DNA from 2 places in the Dyella thiooxydans genome. Region 1 is predicted to be linked to the other one. Evidence: riboswitches for the same ligand, from Rfam matches in the RefSeq annotation. Region 1 holds a riboswitch; the other holds the start of a gene.
The links. Region 1 has a riboswitch for cobalamin ahead of ATSB10_RS15710 (ribonucleoside-diphosphate reductase subunit alpha). Riboswitches for the same ligand answer to the same signal wherever they lie in the genome.
Positions count from the first base shown of each region.

Region 1 (10,496 bases):
GTCGCGCCGGCCCGGCATTGAAGGGCGCCAACTTCGCCTCGGAAGAGGCGCAGTTCCACGTGCGGGACATCTTCACCATCCTCGTGCACAACATGCCGGCGACCGAACCGGGCAGCCTGGCGCACGACGATTACGTGCAGATCATGGCGTTCCTGCTGCAGCAGAACGGCTATCCCGCCGGGCCGCAGCAGCTCACCTACGACGAGGCGCTGAACTCGAAGGTGAAGCTGCTCTATCACGGCGAATGACTGGCCGAAGGGCGGGCCGGAGGCGCATGCTCCCCCGGCCCCGCCCTTTTCCGCACGAGACGAGGAGATGGATGTGATGCATGGATCGATGGGCCGTCCGACCGGGACTGTCGGCTCGCTGTACCGCCTCGCCATGGCGCCGCTGGCCATCGCCCTCGCGTTCGCGCTGGTCGCGCCGGCCGCCGCCCAGACCGCCGCGACCGATGACGCCACGTCGCTGCCGGCGATCCAGGTCAACGCCAGCCGGCTGGATATCCCGCCGTTCGACGTCCCGGCTGCGCTGAGCGTGATCCATGTCGATCCGGGCAACGCCGGCCAGCCCGGAGTGAACTTCTCCGAGGTGCTTGCCGGCGTCCCCGGCATCCTCGCCCGCGACCGACAGAACTACGCGCAGGACGAGCAGATCTCGATCCGCGGCTTCGGTTCACGCACCACCTTCGGCGTGCGCAGCATCCGCGTGTTCATGGACGGCATCCCAGCCACCCTGCCCGACGGTCAGGGCCAGGTGTCGCAGTTCAACCTGGATTCGGCCGACCGCGTGGAAGTGCTGCGCGGACCGTTCTCGGTGCTCTACGGCAACGCCGCCGGCGGCGTGATCCAGCTGTACACCGCCGACGGCACGCCGACCCCGCAGACCACGCTGGGCGTCTACGGCGGCAGCTACGACAGCTTCCGCTTCATGGCCGATACCCGCGGCACCGTCGGCCCGGTCGACTACAACATCGCTGCGTCGGAATTCCTCTCCGACGGCTACCGCGCGCACAGCCGCGTGCGCCGCGAATCGGACAACGCCAAGTTCGGCATCGACCTGGGCCAGCAGCGCAAGCTCACCGTGGTGCTGAACCGGATCAACCAGCCGGATACGCAGGACCCGCTCGGCCTGACCCGCGCGCAGATGGAGCAGGACTCGCGCCAGGCCACCGCGGTGGCGGCGACCTACAACACCCGCAAGAGCGCGCAGCAGAACCAGGTCGGCCTGATCTACGAGCAGACACTCAGCGCCAGCGACCAGTGGCGTGCGATGGCGTACTACGGTTACCGCAGCATCATCCAGTACCTGTCCATCCCCACCTTCGTGCAGAAGAATCCGCTGCAGTCCGGCGGTGTGGTGGCACCGGCCACCAACTATGGCGGCGCCGACGCGCACTGGACCCATCGCGGCCAGCTCGGCGGCGGCATGTACGAGGCGGTGCTCGGGGCCAGCGGCGACTACCAGATCCAGCGCCGCACCGGCTACGAGAACTTCGTCGGCAGCACGCTTGGCGTGAAGGGTGCCCTGCGCCGCAACGAGCACGACAACGTCAACAACGTGGCCGAATACGCGCAGTTCTACTGGCACTTCGTGCCGCAGTGGGCACTGCTGCTTGGCCTGCGTCATGACACCGTGCGCTTCAGCGAGCACGACTTCTACATCACCCCGAGCAACCCGGACGACAGCGGCCATGTGAACTACAGCGCGACCACGCCGGTGGTCGGCCTGCAGTACCGCGCCACCGATGCGCTGCGCGTCTACGCCAGCTACGGCCGCGGCTTCGAGACGCCCAGCTACAACGAGCTGGGCTACCGCTCCGATGGCCAGGCCGGCCTCGCCTTCGACCTCAAGCCCGCGCGCAGCAACAACGTCGAGCTGGGCGCGAAGTGGCAGGCGACGAAGGGGGTGGAATTCGACGCCGCGCTGTTCCGCGCCGACACCCGCAACGAATTGGCGGTGGCCAACAACACCAACGGCCGCGCCACCTACCGCAACGCCGGGCACACCCGCCGCGAGGGCGTGGAGCTGTCCGCCACCGGCGAGCTGGCGCCGGACTGGCGCCTCAGCGCCGGCTACACCCATCTGCGTGCACGCTTCCAGGACGGCTACCTCGCCTGCACCGGTTCGCCGTGCACGGTGCCGACCACGCCGGTCGCCGCCGGCTCGCGCATCCCCGGCGTGCCACAGGACTATGGCTCGCTGCGGCTGGAGCACGGCAGCGGCACCGGTTGGCGCGAGGGCATCACGCTCACCGGCGTCGGCTCGGTCGTGGTGAACGACTTCGGCACCGATCGTGCTGCCGGCTACGCCCTGGTCGACGTCGATGCCGGCTACACCTTCGCGCTCGGCGAAACGACCCGGCTCGACCTCAGCGCCCGCATAAGCAACCTGGCCGACCGCCGCTACGTCGGCTCGGTGATCGTCAACGACGGCAACGGCCGCTACTTCGAGCCCGGCCCCGATCGCAGCTACATGCTGGGCGCGCGGCTGACCTTCTGAGGCCGCGCTTCGAGAGGAGGAACCCCCATGCCCGCCCACGCCACCGACATCGCCAAGGTCCTCGCCACACCCGCCGCCGAGGCGCTGATCGAGCGGCTGCGCGAGCGGCACGGGCCGTTGCTGTTCCACCAGTCTGGCGGCTGCTGCGACGGCTCCTCGCCGATGTGCTACCCGCAGGACGACTTCATCGTCGGCGACCGCGACGTGCGATTGGGCGAGATCGCCGGCGCACCGTTCTACATGAGCCCCTCGCAGTACGAGTACTGGAAGCACACCCAGCTGATCATCGACGTGGTCGAGGGCCGTGGCGGCATGTTCTCGCTGGAGAACGGCGAGGGCGTGCGCTTCCTGACCCGCTCGCGGCTGTTCACCGACGAGGAAGTCGAGGCGCTGCAGGCCGCCGGGCGGTTCTGAGCCGCGCTGCCTCCGTCGATCCCCGGCAAGTCCCCGCGGGGACAGGAGTCGCCCGGCTTTTCCACAGGTTTGTCCACAATATCTGGGGTTGACCGCCCCGGATCAGCCCACTATGTTGCGCTCGTTGGTGCCCGACCAGACGCGGCTGTCGGTCGGGCTTAAAAGGGAATCCGGTGCGAATCCGGAACTGCCCCGCAGCGGTAAGCGGAAACGAAACTCCTCACATGCACTGGGTCGCAGCACCTGGGAAGCGAGGGGGACTAGGTGGGCCTTCGGGCCCGGGTCCGCGAGTCCGAAGACCTGCCAGCACGTCGGGCCCCATGGGCCGGCGGTCGCGTCCGGTGAGACGCGGTGCGCCGATGCTCTCGCGACCCGGCGCAGGTGACCGTTTCCGCGGGGAGACGCGTCGCAGGCGGGCCGCCGTGCCCGCATGTCGACGCGTTGTATCCCAAGGAAACCTCAGCCTCAGGCCCTGCGCGCGGGAGCAGGCGTTTGAGTTTTCGGAACCGTCGCGTCGTCCCAACCCCTCCCGGGCCGGCGCGGCGGATTCCTCCTCGGGAGCATCTTTCATGGAAACCCTGGAACCCGCGATCCGCGAGCACGCCGTGCCCGCGCCCTTCGTCCGTGACGCCTCGGACGATTTCGCCCTCACCCCGCCGCACAACCCCGGCCAGATGCGCGTGACCAAGCGCAACGGCGGCCAGGAGATCGTCGACGTCAACAAGATCGTCAAGGCGGTGACCCGCAGCGCCGACGGCCTGCACGGGGTCGATCCGCTGCGGGTGGCGCTGAAGACCATCGGCGGCCTGTACGACGGTGCCACCACGCAGGAGCTCGACCAGCTCTCGATCCGCACCGCCGCCGCGCTCACTGCGGAGGAACCCGAATACGGCCAGCTCGCCGCGCGCCTGCTGTCCGCCTTCATCGACAAGGAAGTGGCAGGACAGGAGATCCAGAGCTTCTCGCAGTCGATCGCCCACGGTGCCGAGGTCGGCATCCTCAACGAGCGCCTGCGCGATTTCGTGGCGCTCAACGCGCGCAAGCTCAACGACGCGACCGACCCGCTGGCCTCGCGCCGCTTCGAGTACTTCGGCCTGCGCACGGTGTACGACCGGTATCTCCTGCGCCATCCCACGAAGCGCTACGTGATCGAGACGCCGCAGTATTTCTTCATGCGCATCGCCTGCGCGCTGGGCGGCAACGATATCGCGGAAACGCTGGAGTTGTACCGGCTGCTGTCGGCGCTGGAGTACATCGCCAGCTCGCCCACGCTGTTCAACGCCGGCACCACCCACGAGCAGCTGTCCTCGTGCTTCCTGCTCGACTCGCCGGTCGATTCGCTGGAGTCGATCTACGACAAGTACGCCGACGTCGCCAAGCTCTCGAAGTTCGCCGGCGGCATCGGCCTGGCCTACTCGCGGGTGCGTTCGCGCGGCTCGCTGATCAAGGGCACCAACGGCCACTCCAACGGGCTGGTGCCGTGGCTGAAGACGCTGGACGCCTCGGTCGCCGCAGTGAACCAGGGCGGCAAGCGCAAGGGCGCCGCCTGCGTGTACCTGGAGCCCTGGCACGCCGACATCGAGGAATTCCTCGAGCTGCGCGACAACACCGGCGACGAGGCGCGCCGCACGCACAACCTCAACCTGGCCAACTGGATTCCCGACGAGTTCATGCGCCGGGTCGAGACCGATGGCGACTGGTCGCTGTTCGACCCGAAAGTGGTGCCGCACTTCGTCGACAGCTGGGGCGCGACCTTCGAAGCCGCCTACCGCAGCGCCGAAGCCGAGGGCCTGGCGGTGAAGACGGTGAAGGCGCGCGAGCTGTATGCGCGCATGCTGCGCACGCTGGCGCAGACCGGCAACGGCTGGGTGACCTTCAAGGACCGCTGCAACGCCACCAGCAACCAGACGGCCAAACCGGACAACGTGATCCACCTGTCCAACCTGTGCACCGAGATCCTGGAAGTGACCTCGGCGGGCGAGACCGCCGTGTGCAACCTGGGTTCGGTGAACCTGGCGCGGCACGTGGTCGATGGCGCGTTCGACTTCGAGCAGCTCGCCGCCACCGTGCGCACCGCGGTGCGCCAGCTCGACCGCGTGATCGACCTCAACTTCTACCCGATCGCCACCGCACGCAGCGCCAACATGAAGTGGCGCCCGGTCGGGCTGGGCGTGATGGGCCTGCAGGACGTGTTCTTCAAACTGCGCTTGCCGTTCGACTCGGCCGAGGCGCTGGCGTTGTCCACGCGCATCGCCGAGGAGATCTACTTCCACGCGCTGAGCCAGTCGAACGAGCTGGCGATGGAGCACGGCGCGCACCCGGGCTTCGCCGAGAGCCGCGCGGCCAACGGCGAGCTGCAGTTCGACTACTGGCCGAACGCGCAGCCGCACGAGTTGCCGCGCTGGGAGGCACTGCGCGAGAGCGTCAAGGCGCACGGCCTGCGCAACTCGCTGCTGGTCGCCATCGCCCCCACCGCCACCATCGCCTCGATCGCCGGCTGCTACGAATGCATCGAGCCGCAGGTGTCCAACCTGTTCAAGCGCGAGACCCTGTCCGGCGACTTCCTGGTGGTGAACCGCTACCTGGTCGACGAACTGAAGACGCTGGGCCTGTGGACCGCCGAGGTGCGCGACCAGATCAAGCTGGCCGAAGGCTCGATCCAGGGCATCGCGGCGATCCCCGAGCGGCTGCGCACGATCTACCGCACCGTGTGGGAGCTGCCGCAGAAAGCGCTGATCGAACTGGCCGCCGCGCGCGGCGCGTATATCGACCAGAGCCAGTCGCTGAACCTGTTCATGGAAAACCCCAACATCGGCCAGCTGAGCTCGATGTACATGTTCGCGTGGAAGGCCGGCATCAAGACCACCTACTACCTGCGCTCGCGGCCGGCGACGAAGATCGCCAAGGCGACGGTGAGTGCGGGGAAAGCGGTGGCCGAACCTCCCGCAGAACAGGACCAGGCCACCGCGGCGGTGTTCTGCTCGCTGGAAAACCCCGAGTACTGCGAGGCTTGCCAGTAGGAGCGGGGAGTGAGTGAAGAGGAGTGAGGAGTGAGAGAGGTCAAGAGCCGGCGCTCACTCCTTCGCTTTCTGGCGCAATCGCTGGCGAAAGGTGGTGAGCATGCGGCTGGTTTCGTCGATGCAATCGCGGAGCGACGCGGTCTGTTCGGCGGATAGCCAGCCAATCTCCTCACACAAGGTCAGTTGGGTTTCCAACTCGGCAAGCGAGCCTTGCGCAACGGAGAGGAACTGGCGCTTTTCTGCTTTCGATTCCCTCGTCCAGCCTTCGGCGATGTTGCTTGGCACCGACACTGCCGCACGCGTCATCTGCACCCGCATGCCATAGGTCTCTTCCCGAGGAAGGAACCGTACGAGCCGATAGACCTCTTTCGCCGCCTGCACGGCTCTCGTCCAGACCACCGTCTCCCGATAATGCATAGGAACACCTCCATGTCCGGCACATCCTCTCTCACTTCTCACTCCTCTTCACTCACTCCTCGCCTCCTCGACCCAGGCTTCGAACTCACCCTGCGCCCGATGCGCTACCCGGCGTTCTACGAGATGTACAAGAACGCGATCAAGAACACCTGGACGGTGGACGAGGTGGATTTCTCGCTCGATACCACCGACCTGCGTTCGAAGATGAGCGCGGCCGACCGCCACCTGATCCATCGGCTGGTGGCGTTCTTCGCCACCGGCGACACCATCGTGTCGAACAACCTGGTGCTGAACCTGTACCGGCACATCAACGCACCGGAAGCGCGCATGTACCTGTCGCGCCAGCTCTACGAGGAAGCGTTGCACGTGCAGTTCTACCTGACCCTGCTGGATACCTACATCCCCGATCCGGCCGAGCGGAGCAAGGCGTTCGCGGCGATCGAGAACATCCTGTCGATCCGTGCCAAGGGCGCGTTCTGCTTCAAGTGGATCGACTCGATCCAGCAGCTCGACCGCCTGGACACGCGCGAGCAGCGCCGGCAGTTCCTGCTCAACCTGATCTGCTTCGCCGCCTGCATCGAGGGCCTGTTCTTCTTCGCCGCGTTCGCCTACGTGTACTTCCTGCGTTCGCGGGGCCTGCTGCACGGGCTGGCCTCGGGCACCAACTGGGTGTTCCGCGACGAGAGCTGCCACATGGCCTTCGCCTTCGACGTGGTGCGCACGGTGCGCGCCGAAGAGCCCGAGCTGTTCGACGATGCCATGCGCATGCAGATCGAGCAAATGCTCGAGGAAGCCATCGCCTGCGAGACCCAGTTCGCCGAGGACGTGCTCTCCGGCGGTGTGGCCGGCCTGTCGGTGAAGGACATGCGCCAGTACCTGGAGTACTGCGCCGACCAGCGCCTGGCCCAGCTCGACCTGCCGAAGAAGTACGGGGCGGGCAACCCGTTCGACTTCATGGACCTGCAGGACGTGCAGGAAGTGACCAACTTCTTCGAACGGCGGGTCTCGGCCTACCAGGTCGGCGTGTCGGGCGAGGTGGCGTTCGACATGGCTTTCTGAACGGATCGCAGCATGTTTCGACACCTGGGTGATATCCGGGCGTAACAAAGATCGTTAAAATTGTGTGGTTACAGACGCCGAGTCCCTCCCCGGGACCCGGCGTTTGCGCGTCTTGGGCTCCGATAAAGGCCTGAGGCGCATCGGTTTTCCCACTACCCGAGGTCTTTCCGATGAAATCCACCCTTCGCGGCCGGCTGCTGCCCGTCGCCATCGCCACCCTGCTCGCCGCCGGCACCGCCTCGGCGCAGAACGTGACCACCTCCGGCGTCGCCGGCCGCGTGCTCGACACCGCCGGCCAGCCGGTCGCCAACGCCACGGTGACCATCGTCCACCGTCCGTCCGGCACCACCAAGACGGTCACCACCGACGCCGACGGCCGCTACGCCGCGCAGGGCCTGCGCGTGGGTGGTCCGTTCGACATCACGGTGAACAAGGGTGGCTCGACCGCCGCCGAGCAGGACAACGTGTTCCTGCAGCTGGGCCAGACCTCGTCGATCAACCTGAGCATGGGCCCGAGCGCCGCGCAGGCGAGCAACCTGTCCGCCGTGACGGTGAGCGCCTCGGCGCTGGCGCAGACCTTCTCCAGCGAGAACAAGGGCCTGTCGACCAACATCTCGCAGCAGCAGCTGGCCGCCACCCCGCAGGGCAACCGCTCGGTGGACGACGTCGCCCGCCTCGACCCGCGCATCACCGTGCTGGACCAGGGCGTGGGTTCGATCTCCGCCAACGGCATGAACAACCGCTACAACAACATCGCCGTGGACGGTGTGACCCAGGGCGACCCGTTCGGCCTGAACGCCAACGGCCTGCCGTACCAGAAGGCGGCGATCTCGCCGGAGACCATCGCCGAGTACAACATCTCCACCGCCAACTACGACGTCAGCTCGGACACCGTCGGTGCCGACGTCAACGCGGTGACCAAGTCCGGCACCAACCAGTACCACGGCTCGCTGTACTACTCGTACCGCAATGCCAACCACCTGGTCGGCGACGCCGGCTGGCTGCCGTCGAGCAACCCGGGCTACAAGTACAACGGCTACGACAAGGACGCGACCTACGGCGCGACCTTCGGCGGCCCGATCATCAAGGACAAGCTGTTCTTCTTCGTCTCGGCCGAGCACGAGAAGACCACCGGCATCGGCGCCGATTCGGCCAACGGCCTGGACGCCTCGCTGGGTGACGGCGCGTCCACCAGCAACAAGGTGTCGCCGGGCGACCTGCAGAAGGTGATCGACACCGCCACCGCGCTGGGCCTGACCCCGGGCAACTTCGGCGGCTCCACCGGCCTGACCTACGACGACAAGCGCTACCTGGGCAAGATCGACTGGAACATCACCGACAACCACCGCGCCAGCTTCACCTACCAGAACACGCGCGAGCTGCTGCCGGCCGTCGGCGGCAACGGCGCCAGCAGCGTCGGCCTGTCCAGCTACACCTACACCAAGAAGATCACCACCAACAATTACGTCGCCCACGTGTTCGACGACTGGTCGGACAGCTTCTCCACCGAGGCCAAGGTCGGCTTCCAGAAGTACGTGCAGGACACCACCGCGCCGTACCAGCAGCCGTCGGTCAACGTGAACCTGTCGCCGGACGGCAAGGGTCCGTCGGTGAACCTGGGCGAGGAGCGCTATCGCCACTACAACCACATCGATACCAAGAAGCTCAGCGTGTTCCTGGCCGGCACGTACTACGTCGGCGACCACACCATCAAGGGCGGCATCGACTACCAGCGCAACAAGATCAACAACCTGTTCGGCCAGGCCGAGTTCGGCGTGTACACGTTCTGGGGCCTGACCAACTTTGCCGCCGGCAACTACAACTCCTATACCCTGTACCACCCGGCGCCGGGCTACACGCTCAACGACATCGCCGGCAAGTGGACCTACAGCCAGTACAGCCCGTTCCTGCAGGACACCTGGCAGGTCAACGAGCAGCTGTCGGTGCAGTACGGCGTGCGCGTGGACATCCCGCACTCCAGCAACGCGCCGGTGTACAACCCCGCGTTCGAGCAGGCGTTCGGCTACCCGAACAACTACACCATCGGTTCGCACAACCGCGTGGTCGAGCCGCGCCTGAGCTTCAACTACTCGTTCGACAGCGACTACAAGACCCAGCTGCGCGGTGGCGTGGGCCTGTTCCAGACCTCGCCGCCGACGGTGTGGATGACCAACCCGTACCAGAACAACGGCGTCACGCTGCTCTCGTACACCTCGTTCGATCCGTCTACCGCCGCGTTCAGCGCCGATCCGTTCAACCAGAACATCCCGGCCGGCGGTGGCGCCGGTTCGATCGACACGATCGACAAGAACTTCAAGCTGCCGACCGTGTGGAAGGCGAGCCTGGCGCTCGACCGCGAGCTGCCGTGGTGGGGCCTGGTGGCGTCGGCCGAGTACCAGCACATCCAGGTGCGCGACGGCATCCTGTACCAGGCGGTGAACTTCGGTGCACCGACCGGCGTGCTGCCTGACGGCCGCGAGCAGTTCTGGAAGACCCCGGGCGAGGCGCCGACCTCGAAGGACGCGCTGGCCAACCGCAACCTGGCCTTCAGCTCGGCCTCGACGCTGCTGACCAACACCCACAAGGGCAAGTCCGACAGCTTCACCCTGGCAGTCACCAAGCCGTTCACCGACGGCCTGTCCGGCACCGCGAGCGTGACGCTCAACCACGCCACCGACGTCGATCCGGGCGCCGACACCATCGCCTACTCCGGCTACTCGCGCATCGCGCGCCTGAACCCGAACAGCGACGTCGCCGCCACCTCGAACTACAACACCGCCAAGAGCATCAAGCTGGCGCTGAACTGGAGGCACAACTTCTTCGGCGACTACGCCACGCAGGTGTCGATGTTCTACAACGGCCGCACCGGCAACCCGTACACCTGGGTGTTCGGCAACGACGCCAACGGCGACAGCATCTCCGGCTGGGATCCGGCGTACATCCCGACCGCGAACGATCCGAAGGTCAGCTACGGCAACGCCACCGCGCAGCAGATCCAGCAGTTCCAGGATTTCCTCGCCGGCGACAAGTACCTGAAGGATCACCGCGGCCAGATCGCGTCGCGCAACGGCGCGCACACGCCGTGGG
Region 1 is NZ_CP014841.1:3,483,008-3,493,503, reverse strand. It holds gene ATSB10_RS15725 (c-type cytochrome) at 1-248, shown strand, start outside; gene ATSB10_RS15720 (TonB-dependent receptor family protein) at 367-2,499, shown strand; gene ATSB10_RS15715 (DUF779 domain-containing protein) at 2,527-2,913, shown strand; cobalamin riboswitch at 3,022-3,235, shown strand; gene ATSB10_RS15710 (ribonucleoside-diphosphate reductase subunit alpha) at 3,483-5,933, shown strand; gene ATSB10_RS15705 (four helix bundle protein) at 5,988-6,350, opposite strand; gene ATSB10_RS15700 (ribonucleotide-diphosphate reductase subunit beta) at 6,363-7,409, shown strand; gene ATSB10_RS15695 (TonB-dependent receptor) at 7,580-10,496, shown strand, end outside.

Region 2 (10,496 bases), 430 kb from region 1:
GCTCCTGGTACCGCGGCGACATCTACGACTTCGTCGCGGAGTTGCATACCGACTAAATTCCGATGGGCCGTCGACCACGGATGGCCTGGTCTGACAGAGCTGTCACGGTTGGAGCCAAGCGTCCGTTCCACCACTCTCCGTCCCTAGGCACTTAGGTGTCCAGGGGAATGTGTCCTGTCGCACTATCGAGACAATATCCATCGCCTGACGCGGTGACTGCTCGCCGCAGAGGCTCCAAAAGCGTCCCATAGGCATCTGTCGCGCTTGTCGAGACCTGGATTTTCTTTCGGACCTGCGCTGCGCTCGCCGTGAATACGGGACGCTCGGAAGCGTGGAATTGAAGTACAGCTGGATCGAACGGCAGGCCACAGAAGGAGAGGACAGCCCTGATCTCTGCTTCGACATCGACCACCAATCGCTCGTATTGGTACTCGTATATTTCGCCTGGAAAGCACTGATGCCAAAAGTCCACCAGATCCGCCTCATCTCGAGCATAGGCCGCGAGATCGCCTAGCGAATAGCTGAACTCCATGTCCCGCATGAACTCATGCTTGAAGCAGCTCCAGCACACTTCCACAGGATCCCTTCGGCAGTGGATCAGCTTGGCCCCGGGCAACATGGCCCGCGCGGCGCCGATCAATGTCCATTTGCTAAGCTCTTTATCAGTGAAGTAGGGGCGAGACTTCCGCCAGCGGGCCGTTCGATCGAGATATGACTGCCCCATGCGCGTCCAATCCGCGGGCGTGGCCGCCTGAACCCATTGCTCCAGGGCACATCCTCGTCGGTCCGACTCCTCGGCGAGGACGATGCTCAAGTCGCCAATCTCACCGCCCCCCTCGACCTGGGGATGCTCACTAAGCACTTGCTCCAGAAGCGTCGATCCTGAGCGGGGCATGCCGAAAATCAGAATCGCCTCCCGCCCCAAGGATGGATCAATGGCGCGGGCGAGGGGTTTGCGGCACGCCTCCTTCATCGCACGGACCCGATCGGCGAACGCTTGGGGATCCCATTGAAGCCGCTTTTTCTTGGCCGCATTCGAAGCCTCAAAAATTGCGAATGCCTCGTCGTACCGTTCCAGCCGCTCAAGCATTTGTCCCAGCGCAAAGCCGAGTGATGTCCGCTCTGACTCGCTCAACGGAGCATGTTGATAGAGCGACTGGATATGCCTGAGATCATCATGTGTCTGATGGCCCGTTCCGAGCTGCACCAGCCGCGCCCAGGCGGCTACCGACGCCGGGTCCTGCTCAATCACCTGCCGAAGGTCCGCTTCCGCTAGCTGAAGCTCGCCAACAGCCTTTAACAGATCTGCACGCCAGAGCCGGGCGTGACGGTCTTCGGGACTCAAGTGCAATACTTGGGATATTGCCCCTATCGCCGCTGCAGGGTCGTGGTTGGCTTCATGGGCTCTTGCCAGGTTGTGCCAATAGTCAGCGCGCCCCGGCGCCAGCTCGCATGCCCCGGCGAGCGCCTCGGCCGCTGCCGCTGCGTCACCGGATGCGCCTAATGCGCTACCCAGATTGTTCAGAATGCCCGCGTCGGCCGGGCAAAGAGAGCGCAGTCTTCGCAATACGTCGATTGCCTCGGGCAGTCGTCCCAGCATATGCAGGGACACTGCCAGCGGCTGGAGCAGCGCCGGCGAGTCTGGTTGTTCACGCAACGCCTCATTCAACAAATGCTGGGCTGCCGCAGGCTCATTGCCACGGATGCGGGCAATAGCCTGTTCCAGCAGTTTGTGCAGTTGGGTTGTCATGCGCCGCAGGCCCCATCCGCTCGACCGAAACCAAGCGCGACTCGCCCGGGGGAATGGAGACGAGCCGCGGAACACCGAACGAAACACGGACGGCATTTATTCATTAAAACCATGGTCCTGCTTGCGGTCGTGATGATCAAAAGAAGAAGCCGCCCAAGAGGGCGGCTTCTGTTCAAACGGCCGCCGGGGGGAAACCCTGCAGCCAAGCCTTCTCCCTATCAGAAGGAGAAATCGTAGCGCACACCGAAACGGACGTAGCGAGGAGTCTGATAAGACAGTGTCCGACCGTAATTGGCATCGTCGTAGGAGTTTTGAGTTTCCACGATCGAAATCGTGCGCTGCTGCGTGAACACATTGAAGATGTCCGCAGTGAATGCCAACTTGTTGTCCGCCCAGTTGGGAGTGTACTGGGCGCTCAGGTTAAGCTGATACGTCCACGGCAGGCGCCCAAGCGATCCACGTGAGTGGAAGGTCTTGATCGGATCGCCGTTGGTATCGACCGAGAAGTCGCAGAAGAAGAACGACGAACCGTAGCCTTGACGATCGTAACCGTCTGGCGCATTGCCGATGCAGTTCTTGGCACGGCCGGACTGGACAAGCACATTGGCACCGAACAGCCATTCCGGGCTCATCTGCCAATAGCCATAAGCCTTCAGCTCATGCCTACGATCATTCGGCAGGTATCCGCGCGAACCAATCATCAGCTCGGGGAAGTCCCAGTCCTGGGTCACCGACGGGTCGGTCTGCCCGATATCGGACTTCAGCAGGCCTTCGGAGTCACCGTAGTTCTTCGACCAGACGTACTCGAGCTTGCCGTACCAGTTGTTCGAGAACTGATGCGCCAGGTAGACGTCAAGGGCGAGATACTTGCGCTCCAGCGCCGGGAAGCCGATGTGGTTTGAGTTGCCCGCAAAGTCCTCCTTGGTCAGCTTGAAGTCCTGGAACGTGCCGTTGCCCATGTCAACCGAGAAGGTGTTTGCCTGACCCGGATTGAACAGATAGCAGCCGGAGATCTTTGCGTTCGAGATATCCGTACCAGTGCGCGCCGCATAGGCCTCGAACGGGGCCGAATCGCAGAAGTCGTCGATGATGCTCTTCAGATTGCGATAAGTTGCCTTCGCACCGAAGGTCCAATCCGGACCAAGCGCCTTGTCGAAGCCGAGAATAAACTCGTCTTGGTAGTATGCCTTGAGCCCCTTGGCAGCGACCGTACGGGGATCCGGAGCAGTCACACCATCGGCGCCGTTGAGATAGCGAACCCCAGTCAGCGGCGACTCGCCCACCGGTGCTCCAGTAACCGGATCGACGCCCGTATAGGTGAAGTACTGCTGCGAGAACAGTGACGCCGAAGCGCCGCGGATAGCCACGTTCGAGGGGATTGCCAGGTGATAGCGACCGGCGTTGGCGAAGATCTTGAGGCTGGAGTCGCCGAACACATCCCAGGTCAGGCCTAGGCGCGGGGCGAGCTGGTGCCGCTGGCGGACATAGGATTCGCCGCTACCGTTGAAGTTGTTGAACTGCTCATTTCGCAGACCCAGGTACGCCATCCAGCGATCATTGATCTGCCAGGTGTCCTGAATGTACTGCGCCTCTTGCTTAACGCTGACGTTCGCGACAAATCCGATGACGCGATCGCGAACCACGTACTGCGGTGCCGTGCCCGGCGCAACGAAGCCCGGTTCGTTCTGGATGCCACCCGCCACCGCGGTGCTGTAGTCCAGGTAGCGGTGATAGATGCCGCCACTGTAGGTGGTGCCACTGAACGAAGACAAATCCTGGGTGTCCAGACCCGCGCGCAGGTCGTGATCGCCAAGATGGTATTCAACGTCCAGTCGCCAGCCCTTGGTGTTGTCCTCGGCGCCTGGAGCGAGAACCTGAGTGGTCGTCCAGCACGTCGCATAGTTGTCGGAGGATGCGACATTGCGCGCATCAATGACGAGCGGGCAGGGTGCGCCCGAAGCGCCCAGCGCGTTGTCCGCATGGCGTGACTTGGTCTTGCCGTAGAGGGCCGTAACCGTCAGGTTGTCCGTGATGTAGCCCGTATATTTCCCGACATACAGATTACCGCCAGGAGACGACCCCGCCGTACCCAGATTCTTGGTGGTCTCGCTGCCCTTGTAGGCTCCCGTCTCACCGGTCAGATAGTTGTAGTTGTAGAACTTCGCACTGGAGGTGTTGTTGTCCCCCATGCCGGTAAATTCCAGCGTGTTGCTATCGTTGATGTTCCAGTTGATCTTAGCCAGCCAACGGTTGGCCTTGCTGGTGGCAATCGTCCGCGTGGAAGTCGCACCGTTGTTCGCACCGAGGCCAGCAGAACCACTCTGTTTCGTGGTTTCAGCCGTCAAGTACATGAAGAGCTGGTCTTTGATCAGGGGACCGCTGATGTAGGCACCATACGTGGTATTGGTCGTACGGTTGTTGCTCCGATCCTGGTACAACTCGCCCGAATCTGCTGCGTACGGATTCTTGGATAGGTAGATGTCGCGCGGCGAGTCCTCCAACTTGCGGGGTGACCAATAGCTGAATACCCCGCCCTTCCACTCGTTGGTACCGCTCTTGGTCACGATGTTGACGACGCCGCCGGTCGACCGGCCGTACTCGGCACCATAACCGCCAGTCAGCACCTGCTGCTGGTCGATTGCATCGAACGGAAGTTCGGCGAAGCCCAGACCGGTCAATGCGTTGGTTACCGGAAAACCGTTGATGTAGTACTGGTTTTCTGCCGCGGAGGCGCCACCGAACGAGGCGATGTTGCCGTAGCGCGAATCCGCACCGACCGTACCCGGAGCGAGCAACGCAGCTGCCGTGACACCGCGGACCACCGGAACTTTCTGGAGCATCTCGGCGGTAAGCACAGTGCGCGCGTCGACCTGGGAAACGTCAATGGCTGGCAGTGCGGAGGCCACCACCGAGACACCTGCAAGGTTCTGGGCGTTCTGGGCAGAAGCGAAGGACGCATCGATGCCGCCACCGACCTGCAGGGTCACGTCCCGCGTCGCCACCGTCTGGCCATCTTGCACAAGGCTCACCTTGTACTGGCCGACGGGCAGCGCGGAGGCGCGATAGCGGCCACTCTGGTCAACCGTGATGTCTCGAGCGAAGCCGGTGGCCGTGTTCTCCAAGTGGACGACAGCGCCCGGTGTACCGGCAGTACCGAAAATGGTGCCAGTCGCGTTGGACTGGGCCAGCACACCTGCACTGAAAGTCATGCCGAGCGCTGCAGCGAGAGCCGTTCGGCGCCAGCGTCGCGCTGCAAAATGCTTGTTCGTACTCATCAATAGTTACTCCCCAAGACGCCCAGAGGGCATATGAAAAATGTTGCGAAACGCCGCGCGTTCTCCCTTCAGACACCTCCCTGATGTGCCCCCGCTGGCGGTCGCAGCGATCGAGCAAAAACTTACGCGACTTGCACACACTGCGACGGCGCGCGTTCTTACGTCAAGATAAAATTGCCGTTAATTCGCAAAAATCTCCGATTCGCTCTCACATGTCTCCTGAAGAGGACAATCGGGAATTCAATGCCATCACTGTTCTGATTTCAGAACAATCTGATTGAGCACTTCCGGACCAACAGCTATAGTCGGCGGCGTTTCGGGTGTCCCCACGGCGTGTCCAGGGGATGAAACGGGAAGCCGGTGCGTCGCGCATCCACGCGCAACCAGGCCGGCGCTGCCCCCGCAACGGTAGGCGGATGATCCGTCGGACGTCGACAAGACCACTGTGCCTCGGCATGGGAAGGTGACGTCCGGTACATGCCCTCGGGGCGTGTCATCCGCGAGCCCGGAGACCGGCCCGATTCGCTGTCCTGACGGCTCGCGGTGGGCGAGGCTGCGGTTCCGTGCGCGGCCTTCGCCCGTGTACGCGTCGCTGCCCCGTTCCCGCCTGCCGCCAGCTCGTTCCTCTTCGAGCCGCGCGCGGGCGCACGGCAAAGGGCCTTGACTCCATGAATCGCACATTCCTCGCGGCGGCGCTGATCGCCGCCCTTCCGGCCACCCCGGCCATCGCGGCATCGGCCGATGCCGGCCAGTCGCTCGACCCGGTGATCGTCACCGCCACGCGTACGGCCATCACCGTGGACGACGCGCTGTCCTCGGTGACCGTGATCACCCGCGACGACATCGAACGGCTGCAGCCGGTGTCGCTGGTGGACCTGCTGACCGGACTGCCGGGCGTGACCCTCACCCAGGCCGGCGGTATGGGTGAGCAGACCTCGCTGTTCCTGCGCGGGACCAATTCCTCGCACACCCTGCTGCTGGTCGACGGCGTGCGGGTGGGCACGGTGAGCGCCGGGTTGCCGGCGTTCGAGCAGATCCCGGTGGAACAGATCGAGCGGATCGAGATCGTGCGCGGCCCGCGCTCCAGCCTGTACGGCGCCGATGCGATCGGCGGCGTGATCCAGATCTTCACCCGCCATGGTCATGCCGGCGAAGGGCTGGTGCCGTCGCTGAGCGTCACCAGCGGCAGCCGGCATACCGTCGGCGGCCAGTTCGGCCTGTCCGGTGGAAGCCGGCACGCCTGGTACAACCTCAGCCTGGGTGGTGAGTACTCCCACGGCATCAATGCCTGCCGCGTGGGTGCGGGCACCGTGTTTGCCGGCTGCTTCGCCAACGAGCCGGACAGCGACGGCTACCGCAACTACAACGCACTGGCCAACGCTGGCTACCGCTGGGACGGCGGCACCGAGCTGGCGGCCACGTACTTGCGCAGCCGCAACTTCGTCTATTTCGACGGCGCGCCGTACGGCAACCAGGCGCTGAACCAGCAACAGGTCGCCGGTGCACGGCTGTCGTTCCGGCCGCTGTCGTTCTGGCAGGTCACGCTGGGCGCCGGGCAGAACCTGGACAAGGCCACCACCTACAACGACGGCAGCTACGTCCGCTATTCGGACTCGCGTCGCAACCAGGCCTCGTGGCAGAACGACCTGACCCTGGCCGACAACCAGCTGCTGACCCTGGGCACCGACTACCAGCTGGAGCACCTGTCCAGCGACACCGGCTACCTGGCCAGCCGGCGCCAGGACACCGGCGTGTTCGTGCAATACCAGGGCACCTTCGGCCGCAACGAGTTGCAGGCCTCGGCGCGGCACGACCACAACGGCCAGTTCGGCAACCACGACACCGGCGCGCTGGCCTGGGGCTACCGGCTCGACCACGGCCTGCGCATCTCGGCCAGCGTCGGCAGCGCGTTCCATGCGCCGACCTTCAACGACCTGTACTACCCGTACGGCAGCGGCAATCCGGACCTGAAGCCGGAAACCTCGCGCAGTGTCGAACTGGGCCTGGCGCAGCAGGGCGAAGGCTGGAACTGGGCGGTGAACGCGTACCAGACCCGGATCAAGCAGCTGATCACGCTGGACGCGAACTACTATCCCCGCAACCTCAGCCGGGCCCGCATCCGCGGCCTGGAAGGCCAGCTCGGCCTGACCCTGGCCGGCTGGCGCTGGCAGGGCTACCTGACCCTGCAGCAGCCGCGTAACGACGACGGCGGCCCCAACGACGGCCATTGGCTGCCGCGCCGTCCGGAGCACACCGCACGCATCGACGTCGACCGCCGCTTCGGCGAGTTCGGGGTCGGCGCCACCTTCAATGCCGCCGGCGCGCGCTACGACGACCTGGCCAACCTGCACCGCCTCGGCGGCTACGCCACCACCGACCTGCGCGCCAGCGTGGCATTCGCGTCGCACTGGGAACTGGAAGGGCGGCTGGCCAATGCCTTCGACCGGCGCTACGAGACGATCTACTACTTCAACCAGCCCGGCCGCAGCTGGTACCTGACCCTGCGCTACCGTCCCGGCAGCTGAACCGCGGCGGCACGGGGCGCCTCGGCCCCGTGCCTTCCGGCACGGTGGGGACTTCAGGCACATACACTATGGAGAGGGGGCGGGCATAAAGCGCCCATGCCTGTCACCCTGAACCCTGCGGCCCTCACCGTGCCCGTGGCGCCATGCTGGCGCGCCGGTCGGTCGCACTCTCCGCGGGCCACGGAAGCGCCATGAACATTTTTGCACCACTGATCCGCCGTCCTGTCGGCACCTCCCTGCTGGCCGCCGGCCTGGTGCTGGCGGGCATCTGCGCCTACCTGCTGCTGGGCGTGGCCGCATTGCCGTCGCTGGAGTTCCCCGGCGTGTACGTGGTGGCACAGCAGCCCGGGGCCAGCGCACAAACGATGGCCAACACCGTGCTGGCGCCGCTCGAGCGCCACCTTGGGCGCATCCCCGGCGTGGACGAGATGTACGGCAACGCCAGCGAGGGTTCGGCCTCGGTGATGGTGCGCTTCACCTTCGACCGCAGCGCCGACAAGGCGGCCCGCGACGTGCAGGCGGCGATCAACGCGGCCGCCCCGGACCTGCCGTCCGGCATGCCCTCGCCGCCGCAGTACTTCAAGTTCGACACCTCGCAGATCCCGATCCTGTTCATCACGCTGACCTCGACCGGCCTGCCGCAGGACAAGCTGTTCGACCTGGCCGACACCCTGCTCAACCCGGCGATCGCGCAGATCCCCGGCGTGGCCCAGGTGCAGGTGTTCGGCGGTACCCCGCACGCGGTGCGGGTGGAGCTGGACAATGCGGCACTGGCCGCCAAGGGGCTCACCCCGACCGATGTCGCCAATGCGCTGCGCGCGGCCAACGTGACTTCGCCGCAGGGCACGCTGAGCAACGGCGTGACCCAGATGACGGTAGTCGCCAACGACGCCCTGCACGATCCTGAAGAGTTCGCCCGCCTGCTGATCGCCAGCAAGAACGGCACCGCCGTGCGGCTGTCCGACGTGGCCAGGGTCTACGGCGGCCAGCAGGACAAGTACCAGGGCGCCTGGTTCAACGGCCGCGACACGGTCGGTCTGCAGATCACCAAGCGGCCCGAAGCCAACGCCGTGGCCACGGTGGAGGCGATCCGCGCCAAGCTGCCGCAGCTGGAGGCCTCGCTGCCGGCGAACATCACCGTGACGCCCGTGTTCGACCTGACCCAGACCACCAAATCCGCGCTGCACGAGGTGGAGACCGCGCTGCTGATCTCGATCGCGATGGTGGCGATGGTGATGCTGGTGTTCCTGCGCCGGCTGCGGCCGACCCTGATCGCCATGCTCAGCGTGCCGCTGTCGCTGGCCGGCGCGTTCGTCGCGATGTGGGCACTGGATTACACGCTCAACACGCTGTCGCTGGTCGCGCTGGTGCTGTGCATCGGCTTCGTGGTCGACGATGCGATCGTGGTGATCGAGAACATCGTGCGCCACATGGAAAAGGGCGACCCACCGCTGGAGGCGTCGCTCAAGGGCGTGCGCGAGATCGGCTTCACGGTGATCTCGATCACCTTGTCGCTGGTTGCGGTGTTCGCACCGCTGCTGTTCGGCAACAACATGCTGGTGGTGCTGCTGCGCGAGTTCTCGGTGACGCTGACCGCGGCGGTGGTGATCTCGGCGGTGGTCTCGCTCACCCTCACGCCGGCGCTGTGCGGCCGCGTGCTCAAGCACGAGAACGAGCACGAACGCTCGCCGGGTCGGCTCGAACAGGCCGTCGCCCGCTTCGACCGCGCCCTGCTGCGGGTGTACGAGCGCGCGCTGGACTGGGCGATGCATCACCGCCACCTGATGCGCTGGCAGCCGCTGCTGCTGATCTTCCTGACCTTCGCGCTCGGCTTCGCCGTCGTGAAGACCGCCGGCGGCACCTTCATGCCGGACGAGGACACCGGCCAGCTGCAGGTGTTCATCAGTGCCGACACCAATATCTCGCCGGCTCTGCTGACCCAGCGGGCGCGCGAGGTCAGCGAGATCATGCGCAAGGATCCGGCGGTGCTGGACCAGCTCACCATGCTCGGCGGCAACGGCTTCGGCGGCGCGGTGGGCAATTCGGCGCAGATGTTCGTCGACCTCAAGCCGCTCGGTGATGGCCCGGGGATGCGCAAGGAAGGCATCAAGACGGTGATCGAGCGCCTTTCCAAGCAGTACAACGCGCTGCCGAACGTGCAGGTGTCGCTCAGTGCCGCGCAGTTCCTCGGCGGCGGCGGCAGCGGTGGCAACGGCGGCCAGTACGAGTTCCAGCTGATCAGCGACAGCGGCGCCGACCTGCAGCCGTGGGCGCTGAAGATGGTGCGCTACATGCGCACGGTGAAGGACTTCCAGGACGTCAGCAGCGAATTCGACCAGACCGGCAAGCAGCAGCTGATCAAGATCGACCGCGAGGCGGCCGGTCGCCTGCATGTGGGCGTCGGCACGATCGACTCGGCGCTGTACAACGCGTTCGGCCAGAACCAGGTGTCGGTGATCTATTCGGACATCAACCAGTACCGGGTGATCCTCACCTCCGATTCGGCCGAGGACCTGAGCCCGCAGGCGCTGCTGAACATCCACGTGCGCAGCACGCTGGGCCAGATGATTCCGCTGTCGGCACTGGCGACGATCCAGCCCACGGTCAGCCCGATGCGCATCCGCCACCACAACCAGCTGCAGGCGGCGACGATCAGCTACAACCTGGCCAAGGGCGTGACCCAGGACCGCGGCATCGCGCTGGTCAACCAGGCGGCGTTCGCCGCGCACCTGCCGGACGGCATCCGGGTCGAGTTCACCGGCAACAACCAGCGCCTGCAGCAGGCACAGAACAACGGCATGATCCTGCTGCTCGCCTCGATCGTGGCGATGTACATCGTACTGGGCATCCTCTACGAGAGCCTCGGCCACCCGCTGACCATCCTCTCCACCCTGCCCGCTGCCGGCATGGGCGCCTTCCTGGCGATGCTGGTGACACAGACCCAGC
Region 2 is NZ_CP014841.1:3,048,925-3,059,420, forward strand. It holds gene ATSB10_RS13830 (GntR family transcriptional regulator) at 1-56, shown strand, start outside; gene ATSB10_RS13835 (tetratricopeptide repeat-containing sulfotransferase family protein) at 152-1,750, opposite strand; gene ATSB10_RS13840 (TonB-dependent receptor) at 1,969-5,025, opposite strand; cobalamin riboswitch at 5,327-5,560, shown strand; gene btuB (TonB-dependent vitamin B12 receptor) at 5,694-7,550, shown strand; gene ATSB10_RS13850 (efflux RND transporter permease subunit) at 7,742-10,496, shown strand, end outside.
Region 2: it holds a riboswitch for cobalamin, as region 1 does, so the genes downstream of both, btuB (TonB-dependent vitamin B12 receptor) here and ATSB10_RS15710 (ribonucleoside-diphosphate reductase subunit alpha) in region 1, are expected to answer to the same signal.